Regions from separate parts of the Peribacillus sp. V2I11 genome, predicted to be linked through region 4. Evidence: riboswitches for the same ligand, from Rfam matches in the RefSeq annotation. Region 4 holds a riboswitch; each other region holds the start of a gene.

Region 1 (7,893 bases), 1.1 Mb from region 4:
TTAAACCCTAATCTGTTTTATTTTGAAAGGAGACTAATTCATGAAATTTTTAAAAAGTTTTATTTTAGTTACTTTCAGTTTCTTTTGTATGATCACACCAGCTTTTGCAAGTGTCCCTGGAGTAGATGAGTCAATGGGGAAGGGTTTTACAAATGGAATCGTATCAGTTTCTCATCCGTTAGCAGCTGAAGCGGGTATAAAGATACTAAAACAAGGTGGAAATGCAGTCGATGCAGCAGCAGCCATTCAATTATCGTTAAATGTAGTTGAACCGATGATGTCTGGAATCGGCGGCGGTGGATTTATCATGATTTATAATAAGAAAGAAAATAAAATAACGATGATCGATAGCCGCGAAATGGCACCGCAAAATGTTACGCCTAAACTTTTTTTAGATGAAAAGGGAAAACCTGTTCCTTTTAGTAAACGGCACATATCTGGGAAAGCGGTTGCTGTTCCCGGAACACTTATGGGGGTAGAAACTGCTCTAGAGAAATATGGAACATTGAAATTATCACAAGTTATGGACGAGGCCATTATACAAGCTGAAAAAGGGGTAAAAGTCAATTGGGCAACAGCTCAATATATCGGTGAAAATGTAAAAAAACTTGAAAATAACCAAGCGGCTGCAAAAGTTTTTGTGCCAAATGGAAAACCATTGGAAGAGGGAGATACCCTCGTTCAGCCAGATCTGGCAAAGACTCTTAAGTTAATAAAAGAACAAGGTTCTAACGTTTTTTATAAAGGTGAAATCGGGGAAGCACTTACCAAAGAAGTTCAAAAACGTGAAGGAACGATGACAAATGAGGATTTGGAAAACTATGTGGTGAAAGAGAGAGAGCCAATTAAATCGGAATATAGGGGCTTTGAAGTGGTGGGGGCAGCTTCACCAAGTTCAGGCAGCTTGACTGTCCAGCAAATCCTGGAGCTTATGGAAGGATTCGATGTACAAAAGATGGGGGCGAACTCCCCTGAGTATCTTCATTATCTAACGGAAGCCATGCATCTAGCTTTTGCCGATCGCGCTGCCTATATGGCAGATGAAGATTTTTATGATGTACCAACAAAAGGATTATTGGATGAAGATTATATAAAAGAAAGAAGAAAACTCATTAATCCAAATAGATCAACAGCTGATGTCAAAGCAGGCGATCCATGGAAGTATGAGGGCAAAGAACCCCCTTCAATGGAGAAGGTAAAGGAAGAGAAAACCCCGATCGGACAAACGACTCACTTTTCTGTAATGGATAAATGGGGAAATATGGTTGCTTATACGACTACAATCGAGCAAGTATTCGGTTCAGGTATCATGGTACCAGATTATGGATTCATGCTTAATAATGAAATGACGGATTTTGATGCCACACCGGGTGGAGTTAACCAGGTGGAACCAAGAAAAAGACCAAGAAGCAGTATGTCCCCGACCTTTGTATTAAAAGATGGCAATCCCTTCATGGCCATTGGTTCACCAGGCGGGGCGACGATAATCGCATCGGTATCTGAAACGATTATGAATGTGCTTGATCATCAAATGCGTATTCAAGATGCGATATATGCGCCACGTATTTATTCTGCTGGTTATCCGACAGTTAGATGGGAGCCGGGAATTGAACAAAATACAAGGTTGGAGTTAATGGCAAAAGGCCATGTTTATGAAGAAAAACCCCAACATATCGGAAATGTGCAAGCTGTTATTTTTGATTATGAAAAGGGGAAAATGTATGGAGGAGCCGATAATACGAGGGAAGGAACTGTTCAAGGAGTGTATAATGTTTCCCATAAATCGAAAAAGCCAAAAGAAATAAAAGAAGAAAAGAAAGGACCGTTTACCTTAAAAGTGAATGGAGCCGTTTATCCTTATACAGCTGAACAAATGAAACTGATAGATGAAAAACCCTATATCCAATCAGACAAATTGCTACTTGGTTTGGGTGTAATTGGATCAGGGGACTTAGAAACATTTAAACCAGATAAAAAATCGTATCTACCGGTGTTAAGAGTAGCGAAATCCTTAGGATATAAAGCAAAATGGAACGAAAAAGACAAAGAGGCACTATTGGAAAAAGATCCGGCGGATATTGAAGATCCAGGGGATGATGGTAGTGTCACGAATTAATTTTACCCTGACGAATATAGACTGAAATTCCTCTAGCAAGATGTAAATAAGGAAATCGAGTAAAATGGCCAGAGCAATGAAATGAAACATTCCCCTTGTGCAATGTGCATAAGGGGAATGTTTTTTTGTCATTACCGTTGGCTTCTTTTTTTGTCATCGAACCTAACATCACTCTTAAAAAAGCTATGTATGTCCTCTATTAACCTATATACCGCAGGAGACAGATAACGATCTTTCAAATAAGCAATGTAAACAGTCCTTTCCAAAAAGTTAGAATCGATTGCGCGAATTGCAGTATTTGGTGTAGCAGCGGATTTTATATAGCTTTCCGGTAAAATTGTAACCCCTAGCCCTTCTTCTACCAAACTGCAAGCTGTTTCAAGCCTTTCTATTTCGTATAGGATATTGGGAATTGCATTTTCACCCTTAAATGCTCTTAAGATATCATCTCTTGTTTGAAATCCAGTTGTACTGATGATCAATTCTTTCTTTGCAATGTCTTGGAAAGTGATGGACTCTTTTTCGTTTAACTTGTCATCTTTATGGATCAAAAGCATGAATTTTTCATTATAAAGGGGAGTGGATAGAATTTCATCGTTGTTGATGGGCTGGTTCGTGATGGTGAAATGAACATTATACCGGTTTAACGAATCGAAAACCTTCTCTTCCCCTAATATTTCCCTTACTTTTATTTTAATACTAGGATAATTGATTTTAAAATTCCTGATTATCTTCGGGAACCAAAATTTGAAGGACTCTATGGAACCAATAGATACTGTTCCGCTTCCAACATCCTTCATTTCCTTAAGCTCCACTTGCATATTATCGAATCTTCTTAACAGATCAACAGATCTCGTATAAAAAATTCCCCCCGCTTCCGTAAGCTCAAGCCCCCTTGTATTACGTTCCAAAAGCTGAAAACTAACTTCATTTTCTAATTTCATTATGGCATTACTTAGGGAAGGTTGAGATATATGCAGTATTTTTGCCGCTTTTGAGAAATTCTTTTCCTGGACAATGGTAGTGAAATACCGAAGTTGACGAAGGTCCATATATTCTCCTTTCTATAGCTTTAAACTATAGATATATTGAATTTTTGTATTGGTAATTATATATTATCTCATTTATAATTTTAAAAAAAGATATTTCGGAATTTTTTAAATAAAGGAGAAATTATGTATACTAATCCGACTTTAAAATATTGGAATGGAAGAATTGATTCCCAATCTGACATGGACAGCTTCAGATACCACCAAAGAGTACGTTTGGCACCGATTTCGGAATTAGCCATCTCTTCCAATGCATCAAGGACCTTTGGATTGATTGGCTTCAAATGTGATGAAGGCGTCAAAAGGAATAAAGGCAGGATTGGTGCTGCAGAGGGTCCTGATCATATTAGGCAGTCATTGGCAAAATTACCCTGTCATTTACCTTCCCAAACCGAGCTGGTGGATGCTGGCGATGTAATATGTGAAAGTACAGAGATGGAGGCCGCCCAATCCCAACTGGGATCAGCTGTTGCCGGGATATTGGAGAGTAAAGCGATTCCTATCATACTTGGGGGAGGACACGAAACCCTGTATGGCCATTATCTTGGGATTAGGAAATCCATTGGACCAAAAGCTAGATTAGGGATTATTAATATTGACGCTCACTTTGATATGAGGCCTTATGAAAAAGAAAGTTCATCAGGAACGATGTTTAAGCAGATTTTGGACGAAGATCAAAGTTGTGGATATTTATGTGTCGGAATTCAGAAACAGGGGAATACCAAGGCACTGTTTGAAACTGCTGAGAGAAGTAAGGTCGACTACATATTGGAAGAAGATTTGTCATTGAACGAAATGGATGAAACTAAGCGGCGGATAAATGAATTCGTTAAGGAAAATGACTACATTATTCTTACATTATGTACGGACGTTATTGATTCAGCCTACGCACCTGGGGTAAGTGCTCCATCGCCGTTTGGACTGAATCCGAAATTGGTTCGTGCCATTATTAGGCATATCGTATCAAATGAAAAGATCCTCTCCTTTGATATCTCGGAAGTGAATCCTTCGTTGGACGAAAATAATAAAACTGTTACATTGGCAGCACATTTAATAAATGAGGTTTTGCTGCATTTTAAATAATGAATGGACATGGAATAGGGGCAACTAATTTGGTTCTTCTAGAAGAGCATTCCTTTTCGTACCGACTGTTGGGGCTTTCCTCAATGCTATCTCCATAATCAATGATCAGTATTGAAGCGAAAAACCTTTGACAGCGCCCAGACTGTCCATGAATCATTCATGGACAGTCTTTTTTAAGCCTCAAGGAGTTATAGTCCCGGGCATTGCTTCGTGCGACTAACCCTTAGAAGTATAAAGGAACCTCCATGCGGCCTCTCCATTAGAGGATTAACCATGACTCTGCCAAAGTTCAATACTGATACTTGTGGTTTTTTGGTTTATAATAACAACCATCTAGCCTTTTGAGGGGGGATTATATGAATGAATATAAAGTAACGGTCAGGAATGGCAGTACCTTGATTTTGTCGGAAATCATTAAAGCTGAAGATGAAAGAGAAGTCCTTGGCACTCTTTTGATTTCCAGCGAATTATTTAATCAACCATTTACCGACATCAGGATTTTAGAACGCTGATTTGTGCCTGCCCGTTCCATTTGTTACACTGTAATAAATCTTAATACGGTAGGCGATATTATGTGTGGACGTTTCACCCTTTTCACTGACATTGAAGAAATAAAAGAACGGTTTGATATTCAAGGATCATTTGATGGGGAATACCAATTCAACTACAATATTGCTCCCTCCCAACCCGTGCTCTCCGTCATTAATGACGGGGCAAGGAATCGACTTGGATATCTTAGGTGGGGACTCATTCCTTTCTGGGAAAAAGACGAAAAAGTGGGCTATAAAATGATCAATGCCAGAGCGGAAACCATTGCAGAGAAAGCAAGCTTCAAGAATGCGTATAAGAAGAAGAGATGCTTGATAATCGCTGACTCTTTTTATGAATGGAAGAAGACACCAGAGAGAAAAATACCGATGCGAATAAAACTGAAGAATCATGCTCCATTTGGAATGGCCGGTCTCTGGGAATCCTGGAAATCTCCTGATGGCATCAGCATCTATTCATGCTCCGTTATAACAACCGTTCCTAATGAGCTAATGACCAGCATTCATGATCGTATGCCTGTCATCCTTAAACCAGAAGATGAAAAAGATTGGTTGAATCCATCCATTAATGATCCTGCATATCTGCAACAATATTTAAAGTCATTCGATTCGGAACAGATGGAAGCATTTGAGGTATCGACTGATGTGAACTCGACTAAAAATAATTCACCTAACCTAATACAAGAAATTTGTTGAGAGGTCATTAGACCTCTTTTTATATTAATTCCGCTCCAAAATGGATATATTTTGTGTTTTATCCAAATATAACAAGAGTTTCATTATTGAAATAAACTGATTAACTGCACATGTCAAGATCTCTTTATAATCCTTAATAGTGCATGTGAAACATTTTAAAACTAAACCTTGCGAAAATAGACAAAATGCTGTACTCTTATATTTGCTTTTCAATACGACTTTCGATGTCACTTTCACAAACTCAGATGGTTTCGGCAAGTTTCCAGCCTGGTACTTTTCTGGTAGACATCGTAATATTTGATAAATTATATAATTTAGATCTTCTTATCAAGAGAGACGGAGGGACTGGCCCGAAGATGTCTCGGCAGCAGACTTAATAGGAGTGCTGTGCCAAATCCAGCAGGCTGATTTTCGCCTGAAAGATAAGGAGGGTGTTTTTTATAAATTAAAAGACCTCTTCTTGTTGTTTAATAGAAGGGGTCTTTTTTATGCCGACAGTTTTTAGCTATAGCTCCATGACTGGATAATCAAGTTCAAATTGGTAATTTGCGAAAACTGTTAACAGAATAAGAGCTGTGACACATGTCATGGGAAAAATAAAAAGAGGTGTTCATCATGAGTGCAAACAATAAAGGGAATCCATGGGCATTGATCCCATTTGTCGTATTTTTAATTTTATTTATAGGGTCCGGAATCATCACTAAAGATTTTTATTCATTTCCAGTGATTGTAGCGATTTCAATTGCATCAGCAGCTGCCTTGGCAATGAATCGGAAAGAGACATTCAATCATAAGGTTGATATCTTCTGTAAAGGTGCCGGGGACGCCAATATTATGTTAATGGTTATCATTTTCCTTTTAGCCGGCGCTTTTGCCGAAGTTGCAAATGGCATGGGGGCAGTTGAATCAACGGTGAATCTTGCCTTAGCTGTTTTTCCGCAAAATCTATTAATGGTAGGGATTTTCATTATTGCTTGTTTTATTTCTTTATCTATGGGGACAAGCATGGGAACGATTGTTGCCCTAGCACCTATCGGGGTTGGAATTAGTGAGCAAACCGATATTTCGCTTGCCTTTTCAATGGCGGCCGTTATTGGCGGTGCGATGTTTGGGGATAACCTATCCTTCATATCAGATACGACAATTGCTGCAGTTCGAACGCAGGGAACGAAAATGAAGGATAAGTTTAAGGTGAATTTTTTCATTGTTTTACCTGCGGCCATCATCACATGTGTCATCCTTGGAATTTTAACGATGGGTGAACAAGCCGACATCTCCCAACATTCTTATAATTGGGTGAAGATTCTTCCATATCTTTGCGTATTGATCACTGCCTTGGCAGGAGTCAATGTGTTCCTGGTCCTTTCCATCGGAATCATATTTGCCGGAATTATCGGCTTGGCGGATGGAAGTTATCAACCGTTAGGTGTCATTCAAAAAATCGGAGAAGGGATGGCGGGAATGTATGAAATCTCTTTCCTTGCCATTTTAATTGCAGGCATGGTAGCTGTAATCAAGCATAATGGCGGGATCGATTATCTTCTCCACCTCGTGACCCGAAACAGCAAAACAAAAAAAGGGGCGGAATTCAGCATTGCCGGGCTTGTTGGTTTGACGAACCTTTCCACGGCAAATAACACGATTTCGATTATCATTGCCGGGCCACTTGCCAAAAATATCGCTGAAAAGTATGGGATCGATCCACGTAAATCGGCGAGCTTGCTTGACGTTTTTGCCTGTTGTATCCAAGGGTTGATTCCATATGGGGCACAACTGCTTGTTGCAGCAGGGGTAGCAAAGATTTCTCCGATCAGCATCTTGCCGTATTCATATTACCCAATACTAATTGGACTTTGTGGAGTCGTTGCCATCTTGATTGGTTATCCGCGGTTTCAGCCAGTAGATGATGAAACGAAGAAACGTACTTCTTAAAATGAGAATAATTATGAAAAAACACCCTGAATCATTGGATACAGGGTGTTTTCTGTATGGGTTAAATACATAAACATAATCAAGTTTTCTCGCACTTATATAGTATGAATGTTTAAAAAGTAATTAAGGCCGTCTTCCATTTATCTGCTTAATTCCGGTCCATATTGATAATGGTTGTGTGTGCGACATTTGTTATGAATAGAGGACAACACCAACTAAACCAGATAGAATAATTACATAGGCTGGGTGCCAGCGTAATTTCATTAGGGCAAATAACGATAATCCAAAAACGAGTAATAAGCTTATCGTATGCCATGAAAAGTTCAGGGCCATCATATGATTGGAAAGTGCAAAGCTGATTGCTGCAAAAAGGATTAAACTTGTGACAATGGGTCTTAGTCCATAAAACATGGATTGAATAACTGGATAATGATTCAATTTGCTGAAGAAGGTGGCTATAACGGTTACG
Region 2 (7,893 bases), 3.6 Mb from region 4:
GTCCCTCAGGAAATGATTTATCCGGTAATGGAGCATTTAACATGTAAGGATAAGACATATAGCCTACTGAAAAGTGGACATGCTGCTAAACATTATTCCGGTGTACTCCCATATTATTTGAAGGAATGGCTACCAGGGCGTTCTTCACCAATTCAATAGGTTACTAGGGGATGTAAAATGTACTTGTTGGACGGCAGTGAGGATATCAAAATCATGCCGGTTGTAGAATATATAGGCTTTGCGTCATTGATATTTTTAAAATTTTTTGCATCATTTCTGGATTACTAAAGTGAAATAAATGAAAGGGCTGGCTCGGTATGTAGAACCAGCCCCCATTGTATTATTGATAATATTTCACTCGTTCCTCAAGTGGTGAGAAGTCTTTATCGCCAGGTTCTGCAGTGGGTTTTCCAAAAGGCATCTGTGCGATGAGTTTCCAATGGCGTGATATATCCCATGTCTTTCTCACTTCGTCATCGATTAAAGGATTATAATGCTGAAGACTTGCACCAAAACCCTCAATTTCCAAGGAAGTCCATACGACAAATTGTAAAATGGCAGACGATTGGTTCGACCAAATCGGAAAATTTTCGGCATACGGTTTGAATTGTTCTTGAAGCCTATTTATTATTGCCTGGTCTTCAAAGAATAAAACCGTACCATAACCATTTATAAATGACTTCATTTTTTCTTCAGTTTTTTCAAAATCTTTATCACCGACTGCTTTTCTTAATGTTTCTTTCGTGATATCCCATAATAGGTCGTGGTTTTGACCAGTTAAAACAATCACTCTTGCACTTTGGGAGTTGAACGCTGAAGGGGAATATTGAACGGCATGATCGATAACTTCTTTAATCCTTTTATTAGGGACAACACGCTCCTTACTAAGGGAATAATAAGAGCGTCTATCTTCAATTGCGCTAAAAAAATCTTTAACCATATATCACACCTCCATTCTTTATACCGATTTATTTTGACCTGATTTTATTATTTTATGATAAGTGAATACGGCTGAAATTATTTGAATGAAAATGGTTGACAATTATATCACTGTCGTTTATCTTTAAATCAAGATATTTGTATTAAAAGTATTATGTTAGGTTAAATACCTTGAATTCAAGATATTATTTACGAATTAATTCAACACCGTAAGGGGAAATTTATAAAGATAGGAGTGGTACGGATGGAATTAAAAGGATTACATCATGTTTCGGCTATTACAGCTAACGCGGGAAATAACTTTGAATTCTACACAAAAGTCTTAGGGATGCGATTAATCAAAAAAACGGTGAATCAAGATGATGTTCGTGTGTATCACTTATTTTATGGAGATCAAATTGGTTCCCCGGGTACGGAATTGACGTTTTTTGAAATTCCCAATGCTGCCCGCACTCATGAGGGAAACAATAGCATTTCTGAAATTTCTTTAAGGGTGAGAGATGATAAAGCGCTAGAATATTGGAAAAAACGGTTTGTGGAATTCAATGTTGAACATGAAGAAATATCGAGCCGTTTTGAAAGGAAGGTGCTTTCTTTTAAAGATCCTGAAGGGCAGAGGATTCTTCTGGTTTCCGATCAGGATAATAACGGCGTTCAAGGAGGATTACCGTGGGATGGAAGCCCGGTACCGCAAGAGTTTTTCATCCTTGGATTAGGACCAGTAAAACTTACTGTACCCAATATTGAACAAACAGAAAGTGTCCTTACCGGGGTATTGGGATTCAGGAAATTAGGCACATACCCATCCTCAATTAGGGGACAAAATCCGATTGTCGTTTACGAGACAGGTGCAGGAGGAACAGGAGCGGAACTCCATATTGAAGAAAGGAATGACATACCTCGGGAAAGGTTGGGGAGGGGTGGAGTACACCATGTTGCCTTCCGGGTGGATAATGAAGAAGAATTGAGAAAATGGATAGAGAAAATTAGTGAATCGAAATTCGTGAACTCGGGCTATGTGGACCGCTTTTATTTTCGTTCACTCTATTTTAGGGAGCCGAATGGCATATTATTTGAACTAGCTACTGATGGACCTGGTTTTGCAGTGGATGAAGCAGAGCAGCACCTAGGTGAGAACCTTGCCCTGCCACCTTTTTTAGAATCGAAAAGAAAGGATATTGAATCGAATTTAAAACCACTGAATACAAAATCAACAAATTAATTAACGGGAAGGAAGTAATGGGCATGCAAAAGCAAAATGCTGGAATACATCATATAACCGCAATTGTTGGCAATCCTCAAGAGAATGTGGATTTTTATGCTGGAGTATTGGGAATGCGTATGGTGAAGAAAACCGTTAATTTTGATGATCCAGGCACCTATCATTTATATTTCGGAGATGAATCAGGTTCACCGGGCTCTATCATCACTTTCTTTCCTTGGCCTGAAGCATACCGAGGTACAATTGGCTCTGGACAAGTGGGGATTACAACATATGCCGTTCCGGAAGGGTCAATGGGCTTCTGGGAAATGCGTTTGGGTAAATTTAACATAGACTTTGAAAAGGTTTCACGTTTCGGTGAGGAATATCTGGAATTTCAAGACCCGCATGATTTGAAACTTGAGCTGGTTGAGCGTAAAGAAGGTAAAAATAGCGAGTGGTCATTCGGCGGTGTACCAGCTGATAAGGCAGTCAAGGGATTCGGCGGTGCCGTATTATTGACGTCAAAACCGATCAAAACGATGGAACTATTAGAGGAAGTGATGGGCCTGCAAAAGATTGGGGAAGAGGGCGATTACATCCGCTTCAAATCCACATCGGACATCGGAAATTTGATAGATGTTAAAAAAACGGTTTTGCCAAATGGAAAAATCGGAGTGGGAACTGTCCATCATCTTGCATGGCGTGCAAGCGATAATGAAGATCATAAAGAATGGAGGGAGCATATCGCAAACCATGGCTATGGTGTGACACCCTTTAAAGACCGTCAATACTTCGATGCCATTTATTTTCGGGAAGATGGAGGCATACTCTTTGAAGTTGCCACAGATCCACCCGGCTTTGCTCATGATGAAACGAAGGAAACGATGGGCAGTAAATTAATGCTGCCGCCATGGTTGGAAGAAAAAAGGGGAATTATGGAGAAAACGTTACTGCCGGCAGTGCCGAGAGTACTAGAGGAGGATAAATGATGAAGCATATTTTTCAACAAGGAAGTAATCCAGAAGCTCCGTTACTTTTGCTTTTACATGGCACTGGAGGAACGGAAACTGATCTCTTGCCATTATCGGAAATGGTTTCACCGGGTTCATCCGTATTGAGCGTACGGGGAAATGTACTTGAAAACGGAATGCCCCGTTATTTCCGCCGTTTAGCTGAAGGGGTTTTTGATGAAGAAGATTTGATCTTCCGTACGAAGGAGCTTTATGACTTCTTGGAATTTGCGTCCGGCCAATATGATTTCGATCGTGACAAAGTGGTAGCATTAGGTTATTCTAATGGTGCAAATATAGCGGCAAGTTTGATGTTCCATTTCGAAGGGGCACTACAGGGAGCGATTCTTCATCATCCAATGGTGCCAAGACGTGGGATTGCTTTACCCCCCCTTTCGGATATACCAGTATTTATTGCTGCAGGTAAAAACGATCCGATTTGCCCGGCACAAGAAACTGATGAACTTAATCAAATTTTACTGCAAGCTGGTGCTAGGGTGGATATTCACTGGGAAAATTACGGTCATCAGTTAACACGTTCAGAAGTCGAGGCAGCAGGTTCATGGTTTCATAAGAACTTTATATAAGAATGAAAGAGGGAATGAAGATGATTTCAGTTAATCCTGAAAGTCTGACTGAACGGGAAAATTATAAGTTTTTGACTGGAAGCATTATACCGAGACCTATAGCCCTGGTTACGACACAATCCGAAACCGGTACAATCAATATAGCGCCGTTCAGCTTTTTCAACATAGTCAGTTCCAATCCTCCGATGATTTCCATTTCTGTTCAACGGAAAGAAGGAGTTTCAAAGGACACAGCCCGAAATGCAATTCAAACAGGTGAATTCGTTGTTCATATCACTGATGAAAATAATGTTGCTGATGCAAATCGAACGGCCAAGGAACTCCCCTCTGACGAAAGCGAATTGGGTCTTACTAATTTCACGACGGCTGTTAGTGATAAGGTATCCGTACCTGGATTGCAAGAAGCGAAGGTACGCTTTGAATGTACATTGGAGCATACGTTACCATTGGCAGGTTCCCTGGATAAACCTGGTTGTGATTTATTGATAGGGAAAATAGTCTGCTATCATATAGAGCAAGATATTTACCATAATGGCCGAATTGACCAGAATGGGCTAAAACCTGTAGCAAGATTAGCGGGTCATACTTATACAAAACTTGGGGAATTATTTGAAATAGAACGTCCTTAAGGGAAAAGAAAAAAATGGCGTCATCTTTTAAGATGTCGTCAATTTTTTAAACCAAATTTATCCCGGTTAACTTTATCTGCAATTTTAATACGGTGAGCGACAGTTCCAAAGACTAGCAATCATTTCAATGCCGGAGGTCATGATTGTTGGAATATAAAAGAAAGTCTTTACAAACGAAACAAAACTTGACAAATTTTTCATAGATTGATAAAGTTATAAAAAAATAATTTCTTATCCAGAGAGGTGGAGGGACTGGCCCTATGAAACCTCAGCAACAGGTCTATAAAGACACTGTGCTAATTCCAGGGGGTGAAACCTTGATAGATAAGACCGTACGTGTTTATTTGTCAGTAACGCACTCTTTTTTAGAGTGCGTTTTCGTTTTTTCTGGATGCAAGATTAAGGAGAGTAAAATGGAGAACAAAAGGAAGCATGATTTTCAAAGGCAAATGCAAGCAAGGCATATAATAATGCTATCGCTTGGCGGGGTGATTGGAACTGGTTTATTCTTAAGTTCGGGTTATACGATTCACCAGGCTGGCCCGTTTGGCACCATCCTTTCGTATCTGATTGGAGCATTAGTGGTTTATCTAGTCATGTTATGTCTAGGTGAACTGGCAGTACATATGCCCGAGACAGGTGCGTTTCATAGCTACGCAGCCAAATATATCGGACCAGGGACAGGGTATACAGTAGCCTGGTTGTACTGGCTAACTTGGACTGTTGCACTAGGTTCGGAATTCACGGCTGCAGGATTGTTGATGCAGAGATGGTTTCCATCAATAAGTGTCTGGATATGGAGTGCTCTATTTGCCATTTTGGTCTTGGCATTAAATGTGTGGACCGTTAAGTTTTTCGCTGAATCCGAATTCTGGTTTGCGTCCATAAAGGTATTTGCTATTGTGATATTTATTATTCTGGGAGCTGCGGCAATGGTAGGTTTTATTCCAATAATTAATTCACAATCAGCTCCGTTATTTTCCAATTTCACAAGTGCAGGTTTATTTCCGAATGGTGCTTTTGCCATTCTAATGACGATGCTCGCGGTGAATTTTGCATTTTCCGGAACTGAATTAATCGGAATTGCAGCTGGAGAAACTGTGAATCCAGAAAAAACGATACCAAAGGCAATCCGTATGACATTATGGAGATTGATTATCTTTTTTGTAGGAACCATCGTTGTTTTATCCGCATTATTGCCTATTTCGGATGCAAGCGTTTTAGAGAGCCCCTTTGTTACAGTTCTGGAACGGATCGGAATGCCATATGCAGCGGATATTATGAACTTTGTTATATTAACTGCCATTTTGTCTGCTGCAAACTCAGGACTATATGCCTCATCCAGGATGCTTTGGTCACTTGCAGATAAGAAAACTATATCACCAATATTTGCAAAATTGACAAAACGGGGTGTTCCGGTAAATGCAGTCATTTTCAGTATGTTGGGCGGTGGTTTAGCCCTTTTCTCGAGTATTATTGCACCGGATACAGTATACATAGTGCTTGTATCCATTTCCGGACTAGCCGTGGTTGTAGTTTGGATGAGTATTAGCGCGTCACAGTTTCTATTTCGCAGACGATTTATAAAAGATGGAAATTCAGTAAATGATTTGGCTTATCATACACCTTTATATCCACTCGTACCTATCGTTTCTTTTATGCTATGTCTTGCCTCTTGCATAGGAATTGCATTCGATCCTACACAACGAATTGCACTATATTGTGGCATACCTTTTATTTTGTTTTGCTATGGAAGTTATTATCTGACACAAACTATAAAGAAAAGAGGAGTAAAACATGAAGAATAAAATCAACCCAATTGACGCAATTTTACGAGATCATTCAGTCATGATTTTGGATGGAGCTTTAGCTACAGAGCTTGAAAGGCATGGGTGTGATTTGGACGATCCCCTGTGGTCTGCTCATGTATTGCTTGAAAATCCAGAAGTGATTTATCAGGTTCACTCTGACTACTTTCGTGCGGGTGCTGACTGTGCTATAACGGCAAGCTACCAAGCAACAGTTGAAGGTTTCGCCCTACGAGGAATACAAGAAAAAGAGGCTTTGGAGCTAATCCGGAAAACGGTTTTACTTGCAAGAAAAGCAAGAGATGAATTTTGGAAGGAAGAATATCAAACGATTAGACCTAAACCATTGGTTGCTGCATCAGTCGGACCTTATGGGGCTTATCTTGCAGATGGTTCAGAGTATGTAGGGAACTATGGTGTTTCAGAAGAAACTTTAGCGGCATTTCATCGCTCACGAATATCAGCTTTGATTGATGCAGGAGCTGATATTTTAGCATTTGAAACGATTCCTTCCCTGCAGGAAGCAAAAGTATTACATTCAATATTGAAAGATTATCCAGAAGTCTATGCTTGGCTATCCTTTTCGTTGAAAAATGAAAAAGCGATAAGTGACGGTACCTTGCTGGAGGAATGTACGAGATTGTTTGGGGACAGTGAGCAAATTGCAGCAATTGGCATCAACTGTGCGCCTGTATCAAGTATCACGGAAGCCATACAGGTGTTGCGTGCAAACACGCATAAACCAATTATTGTTTATCCGAATTCTGGTGAATCATATAATCCAGAAACTAAAACATGGCATGGTCAAGAATCATGTAACAGGCTCGACCTGAAATCTGAAGAATGGCACCATGCAGGGGCACGTTTAATTGGAGGATGTTGCAGAACGGCACCTCATCATATTGCAGACATTTCAAGAAAGTGGCGACCTTCCGTGGTAGTATCCTCCTAGCCCTTTTTCTGTTATCACTCTGTTATAAGTTATAAGTAGTGGGGAAACCCTTAAATAAAAAGAACAGGAAGCGTCATAAACAGGCGGTTCCTGTTCTTTTTGAGCTCTTTATTCAGATTCGAGTTATTTGAAAAGGCCAAATTGCTTATTAATTCTTGGCCTTTCAGAAATAAGTCGCTCGAGAACGGAAGTGAAGGATCGTTTTAGGTTGACTCATACCTTTTATTTTTTGTCACAAAGCAGTTCGTCTGAAAAAGAATCCTGCTGCAAAAAGTAGTAAAAAGAGAAATTAAATCATATTTTTTTCGTGCTTGGGAAAACTATACAAACAATGAATAGAAAGGAGAGAATGAGTTATGAGTCGTGGTAAAAATTTTAATCACAAAGAAAAAGGACATCCAGGAAATTTACCCAATAATAGAATTAGCGAAGAGAAGGAACACAGCCGCCAGTATGAACAGATTGAGGATATTGTCACACATGAAGCTTTCAAAAATCGGGAAAAAGAAGATGAGATGCCTTAATATATTGAGGTGCAGTATATCTGTTGAGACATTATATTGAGCAATTTTCCATTACTTTAAGGATTATTAAATTGCGCATTCCAATAATAGAAGCACATGAATTAAAGACGTAACTTCCTCTTCATGTTGCTTCTTATTTTTGGCTTTATATACGGGGGAAAACCATGAGTTTTGCTATGGTTTTTTCTTTCGTTGCAAATAAATAAAGAGGGGAAATCGGAGATTAAACTTAAATCAATC
Region 3 (7,893 bases), 1.8 Mb from region 4:
GGTTGGGTGGGATCGGGAATACTGTTCGGTTCCCTTGCACTCCTTGCGATGGGTACCCTTATCATCACTAAAACGAAGCTGCCGACACTATTAACAAGGAGTTACATTTTTGGTCAAATGATCTATCATGGCCGGAAAAGGAAATATGATTTTTATCATTCGAATGACTTGAATACGCTCATGCAGGGAGCGATCAGCAGTAAATGGTTGAGAAGAAAAAAGCTGATTTATGACTCGCATGAGGTACAAACGAGCAGAACGGGATATAATAGCCGAATTTACGGGATGATGGAGAAATTCCTATTAATGTTCGTCGATGAAATGATTGCCGAAAACCATACGAGAGCTAAGTATAACGAAGACTTATATGGTCTGTATCCCAAGGTGGTCCATAACTATCCGATTCCAACCAATCCTGAGGAAAGTACGGCCGTGAATTTGCATGAGCTGCTCGATTTGCCGGAGAATGAACCGATATTGTTATACCAAGGCGGTGTTCAAATGGGAAGAGGGTTAGAGCAATTGGTTGATGCTGTACCGATGATCGAGGGCGGGACGGTAGTTTTTATCGGAGATGGAAGGATCAAGGATGAATTAATGAAAAAAGTAAGCGACATGAATCTGGAGCATCGTGTGAAGTTCCTGCCGAAGGTTCCGGTCGACGAGCTGCTCCATTATACAAAAAATGCGTATTTAGGTTTTCAGATATTGAATAATGTCTGCTTTAATCACTACTCCGCATCTTCAAATAAATTGTTTGAATACATGATGAGCGGTGTGCCTGTAGTTGCCTGCAGCTTTCCTGAAATTCAAAAGGTTGTCGATACGGAAAAAATAGGTGTGTGTGTCGATTCACATGATCCAAAATCAATTGCCGAAGGGGTCAATTACTTATTGAAACATCCTGAAAAAAGGGCGGAAATGAGCAATAACTGCCTGAAGGCGCGGCAAAAATACAATTGGAAACAAGAGAAGGAAATCTTTATCGAAATCTATCAAACAGCCTAACAAATATAAGTGTAGCAGAAAAATAGATAGGAGTGGTTTATATGAAACTTTGTACAATCGGACTTGGTTATATAGGACTTCCAACATCTTTAATGTTTGCGAAACACGGTGTCGATGTTGTCGGCGTGGATATCCATCCTGAGATTATTTCCAATTTGAATAGCGGCAGGCTCCATATCGAAGAACCTGGATTGGATGAGGTATTAGAAGAAGTGATTTCTGCCAATAAGTTCCGAGCTGCATTAAGCCCGGAACATGCGGATGTTTTCATTATCGCGGTGCCTACTCCAAATAAAAAGGACATGCATCAATCCTGTGATTTAACTCATGTCACGGATGCAACCTCCAACATTCTTCCTTTTATCAAAAAAGGGAATGTCATCATTATCGAATCGACGATTGCGCCAAGAAGCATGGATGATCATATTAGACCGATGATCGAGAGGACGGGCCTTACCATCGGCAAAGACATTTTCCTCGTTCATTGTCCGGAACGTGTTTTACCTGGAAGGATTCTTGAAGAGTTGGTTCATAATAACCGTATCGTCGGGGGCATAACGGAAACATGCTCGTATAAAGGAAGTCTTGTTTACAAAACCTTCGTTCAAGGGGAGATCATTCAGACGAATGCGAAAACGGCTGAAATGTCGAAACTGATGGAAAACACCTTCAGGGATGTCAATATCGCCCTTGCGAATGAGCTGACGAAAGTCTGTTTCGAGCTGGACATCAATGTTTTGGATGTCATATCAATGGCAAACAAACACCCTCGAGTCAATATACACCAACCAGGACCAGGAGTTGGCGGCCATTGTTTAGCGGTCGATCCGTATTTCGTCGTTGCAAAGGCACCAGAGTATGCGAAAATCATTAAATTGGCCCGTGATACCAACGTATCGATGCCTTATTATATCGTTAACTGCGTAAGGATGATGCTAGAGGGGATCCGGAAGCCAAAAGTAGCTGTTTTCGGTCTTGCATACAAAGGAAATGTAGATGATATTCGTGAAAGTCCCGCCATTGATGTCGTCAATATCTTGATGGGGATGGAAAACATGGATGTAGCCTTGCATGACCCGCATGTCCAATCTGGAAAGATGCCAGTCGTATCAGTTGAAGACGCTGTAAATGATGCGGACTTGATACTTGTCCTGACTGACCATGATGAATTTAAACAGATGGATTATGATAAGCTATCGAATCTCATGAGCAATAAATTGATTTTGGATACACGCAATTGCATTGATGCAACTAAAACCGATGTCCCGGTGGCCAACCTGGGCAATATATATCAATACAAAACGATGGGCATGAAAAAAGCCAGGAATAAAGCGATCATCTAAAAAATTGGACAAACATCGATAATGGAATAGGATTAAGGGGGCGCTGACTATGACAGTGCCCTTTTTGAATATCATGATCTGGCAGGAGAGGAGGGACGGAGGGCAGAAAAACAATGAAGAAAGGACCAAGCAAGAGCTTGGTCCTTTCGGTCTGTGAAAACATTCCAGTTCGTTTCGGAAATCCGCTCCCTTTCCGCCGACTGTCTGCCAAGCCTCCTCGCCGTAAGCATCTAGCGGAGTCTTGGCTAGCCAGTTATTCGGCAGGAGTGTCGCATTATCTTCAATCCATAAGGATTACAGTAAAAAAACCATGAAGGATAACCTGGTCTTGGTTTAAAATCATGTTTCGGGAAGAGACATTTCTTGTCGATAAACTGAAAGGACCAAGCAAGAGCTTGGTCCTTTTGTGTATAATTTATTGAGCTGTCGGTCCGCCAAGTTCTTCGATTTCACTTGGAACACTGCCGAATTTCTTGAAGTTTGCACGGAATTGAGCGGCAAGGGCTGTTGCTGCTTGTTTATAAGCGGCAGGATCTGCCCAAGTCTTAATAGGTTGAAGCACTTCGTCAGGAACTCCAGGAACATGAAGAGGAATATCCAAACCAAAGATTTCATCTTTGATCGTTTCGATGTTCGCTAATTCACCTTCAAGTGCCGCTTGTACCATCGCACGAGTGTAAGCAAGTTTCATACGGCTTCCAGTTCCGTATGCTCCTCCAGTCCATCCAGTGTTGACAAGGTATACCTTTGCATTGTGCTCGTCAATTTTATCACCAAGCATCTCAGCATAGCGTTGAGCGGGAAGCGGTAAGAAAGGTGAACCGAAGCAAGTGGAGAAGGTAGCTTCCGGTGAAGTTACGCCTCTTTCAGTACCAGCCAATTTACTAGTGTATCCACTTAGGAAATGGAACATTGCCTGTTCTTTCGAAAGCTTGCTGATTGGAGGCAGAACGCCTGAAGCATCAGCTGTTAAGAAAATGATTGTATTTGGGTGTCCTGCAATACTTGGGTTCACGATGTTATCGATCGCTTGCATTTGGTATGCAGCACGAGTGTTTTCAGTCAATGAACTGTCATCATAGTTCGCTTCGCGTGTATCCGGATCAACAACAACATTTTCCAGTACGGCACCGAAACGGATCGCATCGAAAATTTGTGGTTCTTTTTCACGTGAAAGATTAATCGTTTTCGCATAGCAGCCGCCTTCGATGTTGAATACACCGTTAGAAGACCAGCCGTGCTCGTCATCGCCAATCAGTTTACGACTAGTGTCTGCTGATAAAGTTGTTTTGCCTGTACCGGACAGTCCGAAGAATAAAGCGACGTCCCCTTCACGTCCTACGTTAGCAGAGCAATGCATTGGAAGGATTCCAGCCTCTGGAAGTAAGTAGTTCATGATCGAGAAGATCGATTTTTTCATTTCTCCTGCATATTCCGTTCCGCCGATCAGGATGGTACGGCGTTCAAATGAAACGATGATGAAAGTTTCGGATGTAGTTCCGTCCACTTCTGGGTCTGCTTTAAAGTTAGGTGCAGAAAGGATTGTGAATTCTGCTTCGTGACCTCTTAGTTCCTCTTCGTTTGGACGGATGAACAAAGTATGGGCGAAAAGGTTATGCCAAGCATATTCATTAACAACACGGATTGGAAGACGTGATGATTCGTCTGCACCAGCGAAACCTTTAAAAACAAAAATCTCTTCTTTTGCTTTTAGGTAGTCAACTACTTTATTATATAGTTTATTGAACACATCTTCGGAAATTGGCTGGTTTACTGAACCCCAATCAATTTTATCTTTAACTGATGCTTCTTCCACGATATATTTATCTTTAGGTGAACGACCAGTATATTTGCCAGTTTCAGCTTTTACCGCGCCGGTTGATGTTAAAACGCCTTCATTTCTGCTTAATACTTTTTCGACCAATTGAGGAACTGAAAGTTGAGTTTGCACATTATTTCCTGTTAATAATTGGTGTAACTCATTAGAAACATCTACAGAATTCATATATGAGGTACCTTCCTTTGTTTAAGTTTTTAGATTACAATTAGTATAACACATTCATTTAATTAGTCTATACTATTTCTTTTAATTTGTGATTATTTTCAGCTGGTCGCGTTAATCATTTTAATCCGGGAGGAACCGATTCAGGATTATCGCATATACTTTCATGAAGAAAAATTTATTTTAATAGGAAGTAAGTAAGCAATATATGTCCATTGGGGAAGTCAGGATTTCATTCCTTTTAGTATGCTCAATACTTTATTATTAATGGCAATTTACAACATTTCTTTTCGTATTTTGCATTGTAAACCCTTCTAGGACGTTGTATCAACATGTTTTTTTAAATAACCGCCATTCTGGGTGGAAATGTTCTTTTTAGAAAAGCATTGACAAATTCCAGCTAGATAAGATAATATCTTAAATTGTACGGATTCTCTTATCCCGAGTTGGTGGAGGGACAGGCCCTTTGAAACCCAGCAACCTGCCATATTGAACTTGACTCCAAGATCGATCGCCGAAAATAAAGCGAAGGTCTTCAAGGAATAGTGGTGATGGTGCTAACCTGAGCAAGGTAAAAAACCCTTGAACGATAAGAGTGAAAGGATAGAAGACAGAATTTTAAACCTTTCCTCATTTGCCAGGGAAGGTTTTTGTGTTTTTATAAGTAATTCTGTGTCTATAGTTGAAACTAATGAGGGAAACGAGTTCCGTAAAAAACAGGCTTATGCCTACAACATACTAACTTCCAAGGAGGAAATATGATGTCAAAGAAACGTCTATTTACTTCTGAATCTGTTACAGAGGGCCATCCGGACAAAATTTGTGATCAGATTTCAGATTCCATTTTAGATGCTATCCTTGCTAAGGATGCAAATGCACGTGTAGCGTGTGAAACTAGTGTAACAACAGGTCTTGTACTTGTTGCCGGTGAAATTACAACGTCCGCTTACGTGGATATTCCGCGTATCGTTCGTGATACGATTAAAGGAATTGGCTACACACGTGCGAAATACGGTTTCGATGCTGAAACTTGTGCCGTGTTGAGTTCCATTGATGAGCAGTCTGCCGATATCGCAGCTGGCGTCGATAAAGCATTGGAAGCTCGTGAAGGAAACATGTCAGAGGAAGAAATCGATGCAATCGGTGCAGGGGACCAAGGTCTTATGTTCGGATTTGCTTGTAATGAAACAGAAGAGCTTATGCCGCTTCCGATTTCATTGGCGCATAAACTTTCATTCCGCTTGGCTCAAGTTCGTAAAGATGAAACTCTTGCTTACTTACGCCCTGATGGTAAAACACAGGTAACTGTGGAGTATGATGAGAATAACCTTCCTGTACGTGTAGATACGATCGTTATCTCTACACAGCACGATGCAGAAATTACGCTTGAACAAATTCAAGCCGATCTAAAAGAACATGTGATCAAAGCAGTCGTTCCAGCTGAATTGATCGATGCTGAAACTAAGTACTTCATCAACCCGACTGGCCGTTTCGTAATTGGCGGACCTCAAGGGGATGCTGGTCTTACTGGACGTAAAATCATCGTTGATACTTACGGCGGATACGCTCGTCACGGCGGCGGTGCATTCTCTGGTAAGGATGCTACTAAAGTTGACCGTTCTGCTGCATACGCTGCTCGTTACGTTGCGAAAAACATCGTGGCAGCCGGCCTTGCCGACAAAGCGGAAGTTCAACTGGCATACGCAATTGGTGTGGCAGAGCCTGTATCGATCGCTATTGATACGTTCGGAACTGGTACAGTTAGCGAAGAAATCCTTGTTGACCTAGTTCGCGCTAACTTCGACCTTCGTCCAGCTGGTATCATCAAAATGCTTGACCTTCGTCGCCCAATCTACAAACAAACAGCTGCCTACGGACACTTTGGCCGTACAGATGTCGATCTTCCATGGGAACGCACGGACAAAGCAGAAACATTAAAAGCACAAGCGTAATCCATATAAAAAAGGTGTCCCGCTATTAGCGGGGCACCTTTTTTATGGATTAATTTTACCATCAGCGGGAATAATTCAAGAAATCCCAAAGAAATTCAAATTAGGTGCAATACTCGTGAATTAGGGTCGTTTACAAGTTTGTTTGGGTCAATTACTCGTAAGTTTGAGTAGTTAACTCGTGAGTTGGTGCAATACTCGTGAGTTTGTAGCAATTATTCGTAAGTTGGTGCAATACTCGAGAGTTAGAGCAGTTTACTCGTGAGTTTGTAGCAATTACTCGTGAATTTGAGTACAATACCCGTAACTTTCAGTCAATTACTCGTGAGTTACTTAATTCGTTCCACCGTTTTATAGTATTGTCCTTTTTCGGCGTATTCACGTACGATGCGTTCCATATCCTGGCGATCTTCTTCGTTGATTTCGCGAATGACTTTAGCTGGGCGTCCGAATGCCAACATGTTCGGCGGAATGACTTTACCTTGGGGAACGAGACTGCCGGCACCGATGAAGGCCCCTTCGCCGATTTCGGCTTCATCAAGTACAATCGATCCCATGCCGATCAAAGCTCCTTTACGGACTTTACAGCTATGTAAAATGACCTGATGGCCAATGGTTACTTCATCCTCGATGATCAATGGATTATTTGGGCTTTGGTGCAGGATGCTGTTATCCTGTATACTGACTTTTTTCCCGATGATGGTTGGGGATACATCACCGCGAATGACGGAATTGAACCAAATTGATGTTTCGTCGCCAATTTTGACATCGCCAGTCACGACAGCATTTTCAGCAATATAAGCGCTTTCAGCAATTTCAGGTTCTTTGCCTTTATACGGATAAATAATCATTTTCAATCATTTCCTTTCCGAAGTGAATGTTTTTATGTATTATTTTAATATACCGTATGCAAATACACTTGGCTATTTATAATAGCAATGTACAACTTGTTAGATTTCTTTTTTGTCGAAAATCACGAATATGGTTATAATTCATATATATTATTTTAACTATCATGGATCGTACACAACAAGTGAAAAGTGAAAGGGGGATTTCGAATGTGGAAATGGGAGACAGAAGGAGACGCAAAGGGCGTCATTGTCATCATTCATGGGGCAATGGAACATCACGGACGTTATAAGTGGGTAACACAAATGTGGCTTTCAGCTGGATACCATGTCGTCATGGGCGACCTTCCTGGGCAGGGTATGACAACTCGCGCCTACCGGGGACATATCGATTCCTTTGATGAGTATTTGGACGAAGTGAAAAGCTGGATAGAAGAGGCTTACGAATATTCGTTGCCGGTCTTTTTACTTGGACACAGCATGGGTGGTTTGATTTCGATACGCCTTCTTCAGGAAGAGGAATGGGACATTGCAGGGGTGATACTTTCTTCTCCATGCTTGGGCCTCGTGACGAAGCCGCGGAAGTTCCTGACAACCATCTCGCATGGTTTGAACATCGTGATGCCTAAGTTCAGGGTAGATTCCGGATTGACACCTGAAATGGCGACGAGAAGTGCGGAAATTCGTGAATCCGATAGAAACGATACATTATATATCACAAAGGTTTCGATTCGCTGGTATCG
Region 4 (7,893 bases):
GGGTCAGCGATATTAATGGGATGATCAATGAATCCATTTCTGGAATGAGCATCATTCAGGCATTTGGACGTGAAAAGGAGACGAAGCAATCTTTTGAAAATCTGAACCAGGAGCATTATTCCTATCAAAATAAAATGCTCCATTTGAATTCGTTGACGGGTGGAAACTTGATTGGTGTCATTAAGGTTTTGGCGCTAATGGCATTCGTCTGGTATTTCGGTGGGATTTCCCTTACGGCGAGGTCTGCCATTTCCTTAGGGATGATGTATGCAATTGTTGATTTGATCAGCCGCCTGCTTCATCCGCTTCATGGAATCGTCAATCAGTTCGCTAATCTTGAACAGGCACTTGTTGCAGGGGAGCGGGCATTCAGTTTATTGGATGAGCAGGGATTGGCAGTCAGTGATGAAAACATATCCAGATACAAAGGAAACGTGCAATTCGAAAATGTTTCTTTTGGTTATAAGGATAATGAATATGTGTTAAGGGACATTTCCTTCTCTGCTAAACAAGGGGAAACGGTCGCTTTAGTTGGCCATACTGGGTCAGGAAAAAGTTCCATAATGAATTTATTGTTCCGTTTTTATGACAGTAGTGAAGGGCAAATTAAAATCGATGGAAGAGATATATTGGATATTCCCCATCAGACGCTTAGGGAGCATATGGGAATCGTCCTTCAGGATCCGTATTTATTTACTGGCACCATCGCATCCAATATCAGTCTGAATCATAAAGGCATTACAAGGGAAATGGTTGAAAAATCATTAAGAGATGTTGGGGGGGACAAAGTGCTGAAGCATCTTCCTTTAGGGCTGGACGAACCCGTGATCGAAAAAGGAGGAACACTGTCTTCCGGACAGCGGCAGCTAATCTCTTTTGCCCGTGCTCTTGCATTCAATCCGGCAATATTGATTTTGGATGAAGCGACAGCAAGCATCGACACCGAAACCGAGGCAATTATCCAGAAGGGAATGGAAGTGCTGAAAAAAGGGAGAACGACCTTCATCATTGCACATAGACTTTCCACGATAAAAAATGCCGACCAAATTCTTGTACTGGATAAAGGGCGGATTGCTGAGAAAGGTACACATGAAGAATTAATGGAACTAAAAGGGAAGTACCATCAAATGTATGAACTGCAGGCTGGTCCGCATAAAGACATGGCTGGCTGAACACAATTGAATAAGGGTCGATAATCAAGATTAAACTATAATGAGGGTGCCGTTTTTGGTACCTTCAAGCACAAATGTTGATAATAGTAATCATTACGTTTAGTATATACCTATACTGACAATGAGGTGATAATAGTGAAACAAGAAATTCATCCCGATTATCAACGAGTGGTATTCATGGATACCAACAGTGAGTATAAATTTTTGACAGGCTCAACGAAGACGTCCAATGAAACGATCATTTGGGAAGACGGCCAAACGTATCCTTTATTAAAAGTGGAAATCAGTTCAGATACGCACCCTTTTTATACTTGAAAGCAGAAGTTTGCTGAAAAAGGCGGACGGGTGGATCGCTTCCTGGATAAATATAATATGAAGAAATGAGAGTCAGTCCATCGGGAAATCGATGGCCTTTTTTTGTATGGCTGGGTTGAAAAGAGTTAACAATGATACTAAGAAAAAGGGTGCCCATAATATATGAGGCACCCATCTTTTAATCATTTTGCAGCAATTGCTTCCCCTTTTGCAATATTTACGAGGGCTGCATCGAAGTCCTTTATTAAATCGTCCGGATTTTCAAGTCCGACAGAGAGGCGGAGCAAGCTGTTCGTGATGCCTCGCTTTTCCCTTTCATCAGCAGGCATGGCAGCATGGGACATTTTGGCCGGGTAGGATAATATAGATTCGACCGCACCAAGGCTTACGGCAAAAACAGGGAGCTCGACAGTGTTCACGAAAGAACGGAAGATTTCCTCACTTTCCAATTCAAATGATAGGACCGCACCTGCTCCAAGCGACTGTCCTTTCTGGATGGCGTGCTGTGGATGATCGGCAAGGCCGGGATAATACACTTTTTTCACCAAGGGCTGCTCCTTTAAGTAGGCTGCAATCTTTTCTGCCCCTTTTTGTGAATGTTCCATTCTAACTGACAAGGTTTTCAGGCCTCTCATTACAAGCCAGGCGTCCTGTACACCAAGAACCGCTCCAAATGAGTTTTGGAGGGAACCGAGTCTTACTGCCAATTCCGGATCTTTCACTACCGCAAGCCCAGCTACCACATCACTGTGTCCGGATAAAAACTTCGTCGCGCTATGAAGGACAACATCAGCGCCCAGATTCAGTGGTTTTTGCAATGCTGGCGTCAAGAATGTATTATCAACAAAACTTAAGGCACCGGCTTTTTTTGCGATATCACATACGGCTTGAATATCGGTCACTTTAAGTAACGGATTTGAAGGCGTTTCGATGTATATGGCCCTGGTATTTGGCTGAATGGCCGCTTTGACGCTTTCAAGGTCCGTCATGTCAACGAAGGTATGCTCAATATTGAAACGCGACAATACGCTTGTGACCATCCTGAACGTTCCGCCATACACATCCTCGGAAATGACGATATGATCCCCGGCAGACAATAGCAGGAAAGCTGTAGAAATGGCAGCCATACCTGATGAAAAAGCAAAGCCATGGGTGCCGTCCTCAAGTTCGGCAATGATGTCTTCAAGTGCCTCGCGAGTTGGGTTCCCGCTTCTGCTGTAATCATATTTGCCGAATTGATCGATATCGGATTGATGGAAAGTCGATGCGTGCTGAATGGGGACGCTCACACCGCCCGTTGCCGGATCGAATTTATGTTGATTATGAAGTAATTTGGTTTCAAAGCTAAAATCATGATCTGTCATCGTAGTGCCTCCCTTTTTACCTGTGCGAATGCTTGATGCAAGTCACCAATCAAATCATCGCTATCCTCGATGCCAACGGAGAAGCGGAGCAGGCGATTACAAACGCCATTTGCCGTTCTGACTTCAAGCGGAATATCGGCATGTGTTTGTGTGGCAGGATAGGTGATGAAGCTTTCAACCCCTCCAAGGCTTTCTGCAAAAGAGATTAATGAGAGCGATTGTAAAAATGGGTTGACCGCCGCTTCATCAATGATTCGGAATGAAATCATGCCGCCTCTGCCGGGATACAATACGTCCGTAACACAATCATGTTCCGATAAGTAATCTACAAGTATCTTGGCATTCTTTTCATGACGCTCCATCCGCAATGCCAGGGTTTTCATTCCGCGCATCAACAGCCAAGAATCAAATGGGCTCAAGACAGCGCCAGTACCATTATGATGGAAGGCAAGTGAATCACATAATTCAGCGCCGCTAGCAACGATCAGTCCGGCGAGCACATCATTATGACCACCGAGATACTTGGTTGCACTGTGAATCACAATATCCGCTCCAAGCAGGATGGGTTGTTGAATAAGAGGCGTGTAAAAAGTGTTATCAACGATTAACAATAAATTATATCGTTTGGCCAATGCGGCAACGGCGCTAATATCCGTTTGCTGCATAAGAGGGTTAGTGGGAGTTTCGATGAAGATGGCTTTCGTGTGAGGAGTGATGGCTTTTTCGATATCCTCCAAACAACAAGTGTTCACATAGTCACACTGCAACCCCCATTTTTTAAAACCTTGTTCTAATAGACGATATGTACCGCCATAAAGATCTTCGCTGACAATCCATGCATCACCAGATTTAAAAAGGGCGAGTATTGTGGAAATGGCGGCCATTCCTGAACTGCAGGCATAACCTTGGTCGCCTTTTTCCAGATCGGCGATGGAACGCTCCAATAGCTGGCGTGTAGGATTACCTGTCCTTGTGTAGTCGAATCCCGTCGATTGGCCAATTCCTTCGTGGCGAAAAGCTGTTGAAAAGTATACCGGCGGATTGACTGTTCCTGTCGCCGTTTCGCTGCGATTTCCTAATTGAGCAAGATATGTTTCAGTTTTGTACATGGTTTTCACTGCTCCTTTGAGTTATATAGAATAAAAAAAAGTCTTCTTTAAGAAGAAGACTTTGATTAAGTAGGGACGAGTCATTCTTCTTATCTTCCAAGTTCACAAACTTGTGGAATTAGCACCTTTTCATTGGTTTGAAACAAATGAAGGTTGCTGAGGTGTCATCGGGCCATTCCCTCTACCTCTCTCGATAAGAGTTTAGATTATTCAATTTCTTTTGAATTTACTATATATACAAAATACTGTCAAGAACATTTTGGGTGGGTAAAGCTTTGATGTGCATGACTAGGTCAATTGGAGCCTAGCGGTGTCAACACTTTATGTGTCCAAAAAAAATATCCGAATTTTCATATAAACAGCAAGGATCATGGATTTTTCAGAAAAATGGGAAGGGTCAGCCGGATATTTTTGCTTTAAAATAATAAAGTTTGTACAATGTATGGAGAGAAAGAATAATACGACATTATTCATTCCATATGCAAAAGGTACTCAATGAATTGTGCAAACATAGGAGGAGAACACATGGAATACAGAATCGAACGAGATACGATGGGTGAAGTGAAAGTTCCTGCTGATAAATATTGGGGAGCACAAACCGAGAGAAGCCGTAACAATTTCAAAATCGGTAACGAAAAAATGCCGATTGAATTAGTGCGTGCATTTGCATACGTTAAACAAGCTGCGGCAAAGGTAAACTATGATCTTGGTGATCTTTCGGAAGTTAAAAAGAATGCCATCGTCAAGATTTGCGGCGAAATCCTTGAAGGTACACTTGATGAACATTTCCCGCTTGTAGTTTGGCAAACGGGAAGCGGCACACAAAGTAATATGAACGTGAATGAAGTGGTCGCTAACAAAGGGAATGAATGGTTGAAAGAAAATGGTGAATCGGAAACCCTTCACCCGAATGATGATGTTAACAAGGCACAAAGCTCCAATGATACTTTCCCGACCGCCATGCATATTGCTGCCTTTATGGAAGTCGCTGAAAAATTGGTCCCTGCCATCAAAGCCCTTCGTGATACATTCGATATAAAAGAAAAAGAATTTTGGGATGTCGTGAAAATTGGCCGGACACATCTTCAAGATGCTACACCATTAACATTAGGACAAGAAATTTCCGGGTGGAAAGCGATGCTCGACAAAGATCTAGCGATGATTGAGGAAAGCAGCCAAAAATTATTGAACCTTGCACTAGGCGGAACGGCTGTAGGAACCGGAATCAATACAAAAAAAGAATTCCCGGGACTTTCTGCCAAACAAATTGCAGCGGATACAGGATATCCTTTTGTAACATCTGATAATAAGTTCCATGCATTGACAAGCCATAACGAAATCGTCTACGCACACGGTGCTTTAAAAGCATTGGCAGCCGATTTAATGAAAATTGCGAACGATGTCAGATGGCTGGCAAGTGGTCCTAGAAGCGGAATCGGCGAAATAGCCATTCCAGAAAACGAGCCAGGCAGCTCCATCATGCCAGGTAAAGTCAATCCAACACAAAGTGAAGCGCTTACCATGATTGCAACACAAATCGTGGGTAACGATGCTACAATTGGCTTTGCAGCTAGCCAAGGTAACTTTGAATTGAATGTATTCAAACCAGTCATCATCTATAACTTCCTGCAAACGGTCAAATTATTGACGGAAGGCATTCATTCATTCAACAATAATTGTGCGGTTGGCATCACTGCAAATGAAGATAAAATCAAAGAAAATGTAGAACGTTCCCTTATGTTGGTAACAGCATTGAACCCGCATATTGGTTATGAAAAAGCAGCCAAGATCGCCAAAACAGCATTCAAGGACAACTCTACGTTAAAAGAAGCGGCGTTGAAATTGGAGTTCCTGACGGAAGATGAATTCAAAGCATGGGTCGATCCTGCTAACATGGTTAATAAATAATTGCGGTGCCCTCCCTCTGGTATTAGGGAGGGTGTTTCCATGTGTTAAAATAATGGAATCAACAAATACTGAGATCATAAGTATCGGGAACAGGAGGAAAAACAATGTCTTTATGCCCGCTTTGCAACGGTCTAAGAAAAATTCATGTGAATTGCCCGGAATGCGGCAGTGATCTTGATGATAAAGGGAAATTCATGGACTACGCTGATGATTACAGTGCTTACATGGATATCGACATACTTAAAGAAAACGACGGATATCCTCAATCCCTTCAGAAAGGCCAATGCCCGCATCTCATGAAATGCTCTGAATGCGGACATGATGAAGTGGTATTGGTCCAGGAATGAATCTACCCCTTATTTTGAATCAACGAAAAAGACCCATTCGTGAACGGGTCTTTTTACGTTTAATTGGCAGGTAACTTCATGCTTTCCTGCATCTGTTCATCTTCTTCAACTAAAATGCGATGTTCAGTCCCTTTATCAAAAAAGTGAGCTTTATCCATGTCGAGGGCAAGTTCGATATTTTCACCTGCCTGGATGATATTCTTGGCATCGACCCGTGCGACGAAGTCCTGCCCCTCTAACGTGGAGTAGAGCATGATCTCCGCGCCCATGAGTTCGGCTACATCAATTTGGGTCGTGAATGTAGTGTTACGGGACTCCGTAAAGCTAGTTCCTTCATTATGGAAATCCTCCGGACGGATGCCAAGGATTATATCCTTTCCGATATATCCTTGATCACGCAGCATTTTCATCTTCAATTCAGGTATTTCAAGCGTTTGTTCGCCTATTTTAATTGTGCCTTCTTTTAATGTCCCGGTAAAGAAGTTCATGGCAGGCGATCCGATAAAACCGCCGACAAAGACGTTTGTGGGTTTCTCGTATACGTCTTTTGGGGCACCGACCTGTTGGATGATTCCATCTTTCATTACAACAAGACGTGTCGCCATGGTCATTGCCTCTGTTTGGTCATGCGTGACATATATCGTCGTGGTGTCTAGCCGTTTATGTAGTTTAGCGATTTCTGCACGCATTTGAACCCGCAGTTTTGCATCGAGATTGGATAATGGCTCATCCATCAAGAAAACTTTTGCGTCCCTTACAATTGCACGGCCAAGTGCCACACGCTGGCGCTGACCTCCTGAAAGGGCTTTAGGTTTCCTGTTTAGCAGCTCTTCAAGTCCGAGAATCCTTGCCGCTTCATTGACCCTTTGCTTGATTTCCGCTTTTGGCGTTTTCCTGAGCTTTAATCCAAATGCCATATTGTCATATACGGACATATGAGGATATAAGGCATAGTTCTGGAAAACCATCGCAATATCACGGTCTTTTGGGGGGACATCATTGACTCGCTTGCCGTCTATATATAAATCCCCTTGTGAAATGTCTTCCAGTCCGGCAATCATCCTTAATGTCGTCGATTTGCCGCAACCTGAAGGTCCCACAAAAACTATGAATTCCTTATCGGCAACGCGAAGGTTGAAGTCTTTAACGGCCGTCACCTTTTTATCATAAATCTTGAATATATGATCTAATACTAACTCCGCCATGAAAAATCCCCCTTTTAAAATGATTACTTGTACCAATTAGCTATAGTCTAAGCTATCAGTTCAGAAAAAAGTATGGGCACATTGCACAAAAAAAGGATGATATTACCTACTCATGAAAATTAATCAATCAGTAATAGAATCAAGTACGCAGTAAGGGCATGACGGAAGTTTCTAATATCAAGACCAGTACTTTCAGAGAATTTGTCTATTCGGTATTGTAAGCTGTTCCGATGTATATAAAGCTGTTTGGCGGCATAGGTGGCATTGGAATTACATTCGATATACGTTTTAATCGTTTTGATAAGTTCAGCATCCTGCTTGGTCTTGCCAAGAATCTCATTGATATACCACTTTGCATTCTTAACGGATGGATCATTAATTAATGAGTGAGGGATGATGTCTGCCAAATCAGCCACCTTTAGATCCGGCAGGTGCACCTGTGCCATATCAAAACACTTTTTTTCCTGAGTCCA

The links. Region 4 has a riboswitch for S-adenosylmethionine ahead of QFZ73_RS05535 (methionine biosynthesis PLP-dependent protein). Riboswitches for the same ligand answer to the same signal wherever they lie in the genome.
Region 1: another riboswitch for S-adenosylmethionine. It lies ahead of QFZ73_RS00155 (Na+/H+ antiporter NhaC family protein); the one in region 4 lies ahead of QFZ73_RS05535 (methionine biosynthesis PLP-dependent protein).
Region 2: another riboswitch for S-adenosylmethionine. It lies ahead of mmuP (S-methylmethionine permease); the one in region 4 lies ahead of QFZ73_RS05535 (methionine biosynthesis PLP-dependent protein).
Region 3: another riboswitch for S-adenosylmethionine. It lies ahead of metK (methionine adenosyltransferase); the one in region 4 lies ahead of QFZ73_RS05535 (methionine biosynthesis PLP-dependent protein).

The regions. Positions count from the first base shown of each region.
Region 1 covers NZ_JAUSYW010000001.1:31,829-39,721, reverse strand. The annotation lists gene ggt (gamma-glutamyltransferase) at 41-2,116, shown strand; gene QFZ73_RS00175 (LysR family transcriptional regulator) at 2,248-3,168, opposite strand; gene hutG (formimidoylglutamase) at 3,292-4,248, shown strand; gene QFZ73_RS00165 (hypothetical protein) at 4,605-4,760, shown strand; gene QFZ73_RS00160 (SOS response-associated peptidase) at 4,821-5,492, shown strand; SAM riboswitch class I at 5,814-5,921, shown strand; gene QFZ73_RS00155 (Na+/H+ antiporter NhaC family protein) at 6,108-7,424, shown strand; gene QFZ73_RS00150 (chromate transporter) at 7,617-7,893, opposite strand, start outside.
Region 2 covers NZ_JAUSYW010000001.1:4,776,468-4,784,360, forward strand. The annotation lists gene QFZ73_RS23400 (alpha/beta fold hydrolase) at 1-159, shown strand, start outside; gene QFZ73_RS23405 (nitroreductase family protein) at 341-940, opposite strand; gene QFZ73_RS23410 (ring-cleaving dioxygenase) at 1,184-2,161, shown strand; gene QFZ73_RS23415 (ring-cleaving dioxygenase) at 2,185-3,132, shown strand; gene QFZ73_RS23420 (alpha/beta hydrolase) at 3,132-3,740, shown strand; gene QFZ73_RS23425 (flavin reductase family protein) at 3,761-4,369, shown strand; SAM riboswitch class I at 4,598-4,700, shown strand; gene mmuP (S-methylmethionine permease) at 4,783-6,177, shown strand; gene mmuM (homocysteine S-methyltransferase) at 6,167-7,129, shown strand; gene QFZ73_RS23440 (hypothetical protein) at 7,486-7,653, shown strand.
Region 3 covers NZ_JAUSYW010000001.1:2,954,717-2,962,609, forward strand. The annotation lists gene QFZ73_RS14440 (glycosyltransferase) at 1-1,008, shown strand, start outside; gene QFZ73_RS14445 (nucleotide sugar dehydrogenase) at 1,050-2,351, shown strand; gene pckA (phosphoenolpyruvate carboxykinase (ATP)) at 2,767-4,356, opposite strand; SAM riboswitch class I at 4,787-4,949, shown strand; gene metK (methionine adenosyltransferase) at 5,112-6,305, shown strand; gene QFZ73_RS14460 (gamma carbonic anhydrase) at 6,632-7,150, opposite strand; gene QFZ73_RS14465 (alpha/beta hydrolase) at 7,361-7,893, shown strand, end outside.
Region 4 covers NZ_JAUSYW010000001.1:1,133,148-1,141,040, reverse strand. The annotation lists gene QFZ73_RS05550 (ABC transporter ATP-binding protein) at 1-1,172, shown strand, start outside; partial or broken gene QFZ73_RS05545 (type B 50S ribosomal protein L31) at 1,308-1,556, shown strand; gene metC (cystathionine beta-lyase) at 1,670-2,851, opposite strand; gene QFZ73_RS05535 (methionine biosynthesis PLP-dependent protein) at 2,848-3,960, opposite strand; SAM riboswitch class I at 4,047-4,160, opposite strand; gene fumC (class II fumarate hydratase) at 4,486-5,868, shown strand; gene QFZ73_RS05525 (hypothetical protein) at 5,973-6,215, shown strand; gene QFZ73_RS05520 (ABC transporter ATP-binding protein) at 6,275-7,420, opposite strand; gene QFZ73_RS05515 (PucR family transcriptional regulator) at 7,540-7,893, opposite strand, start outside.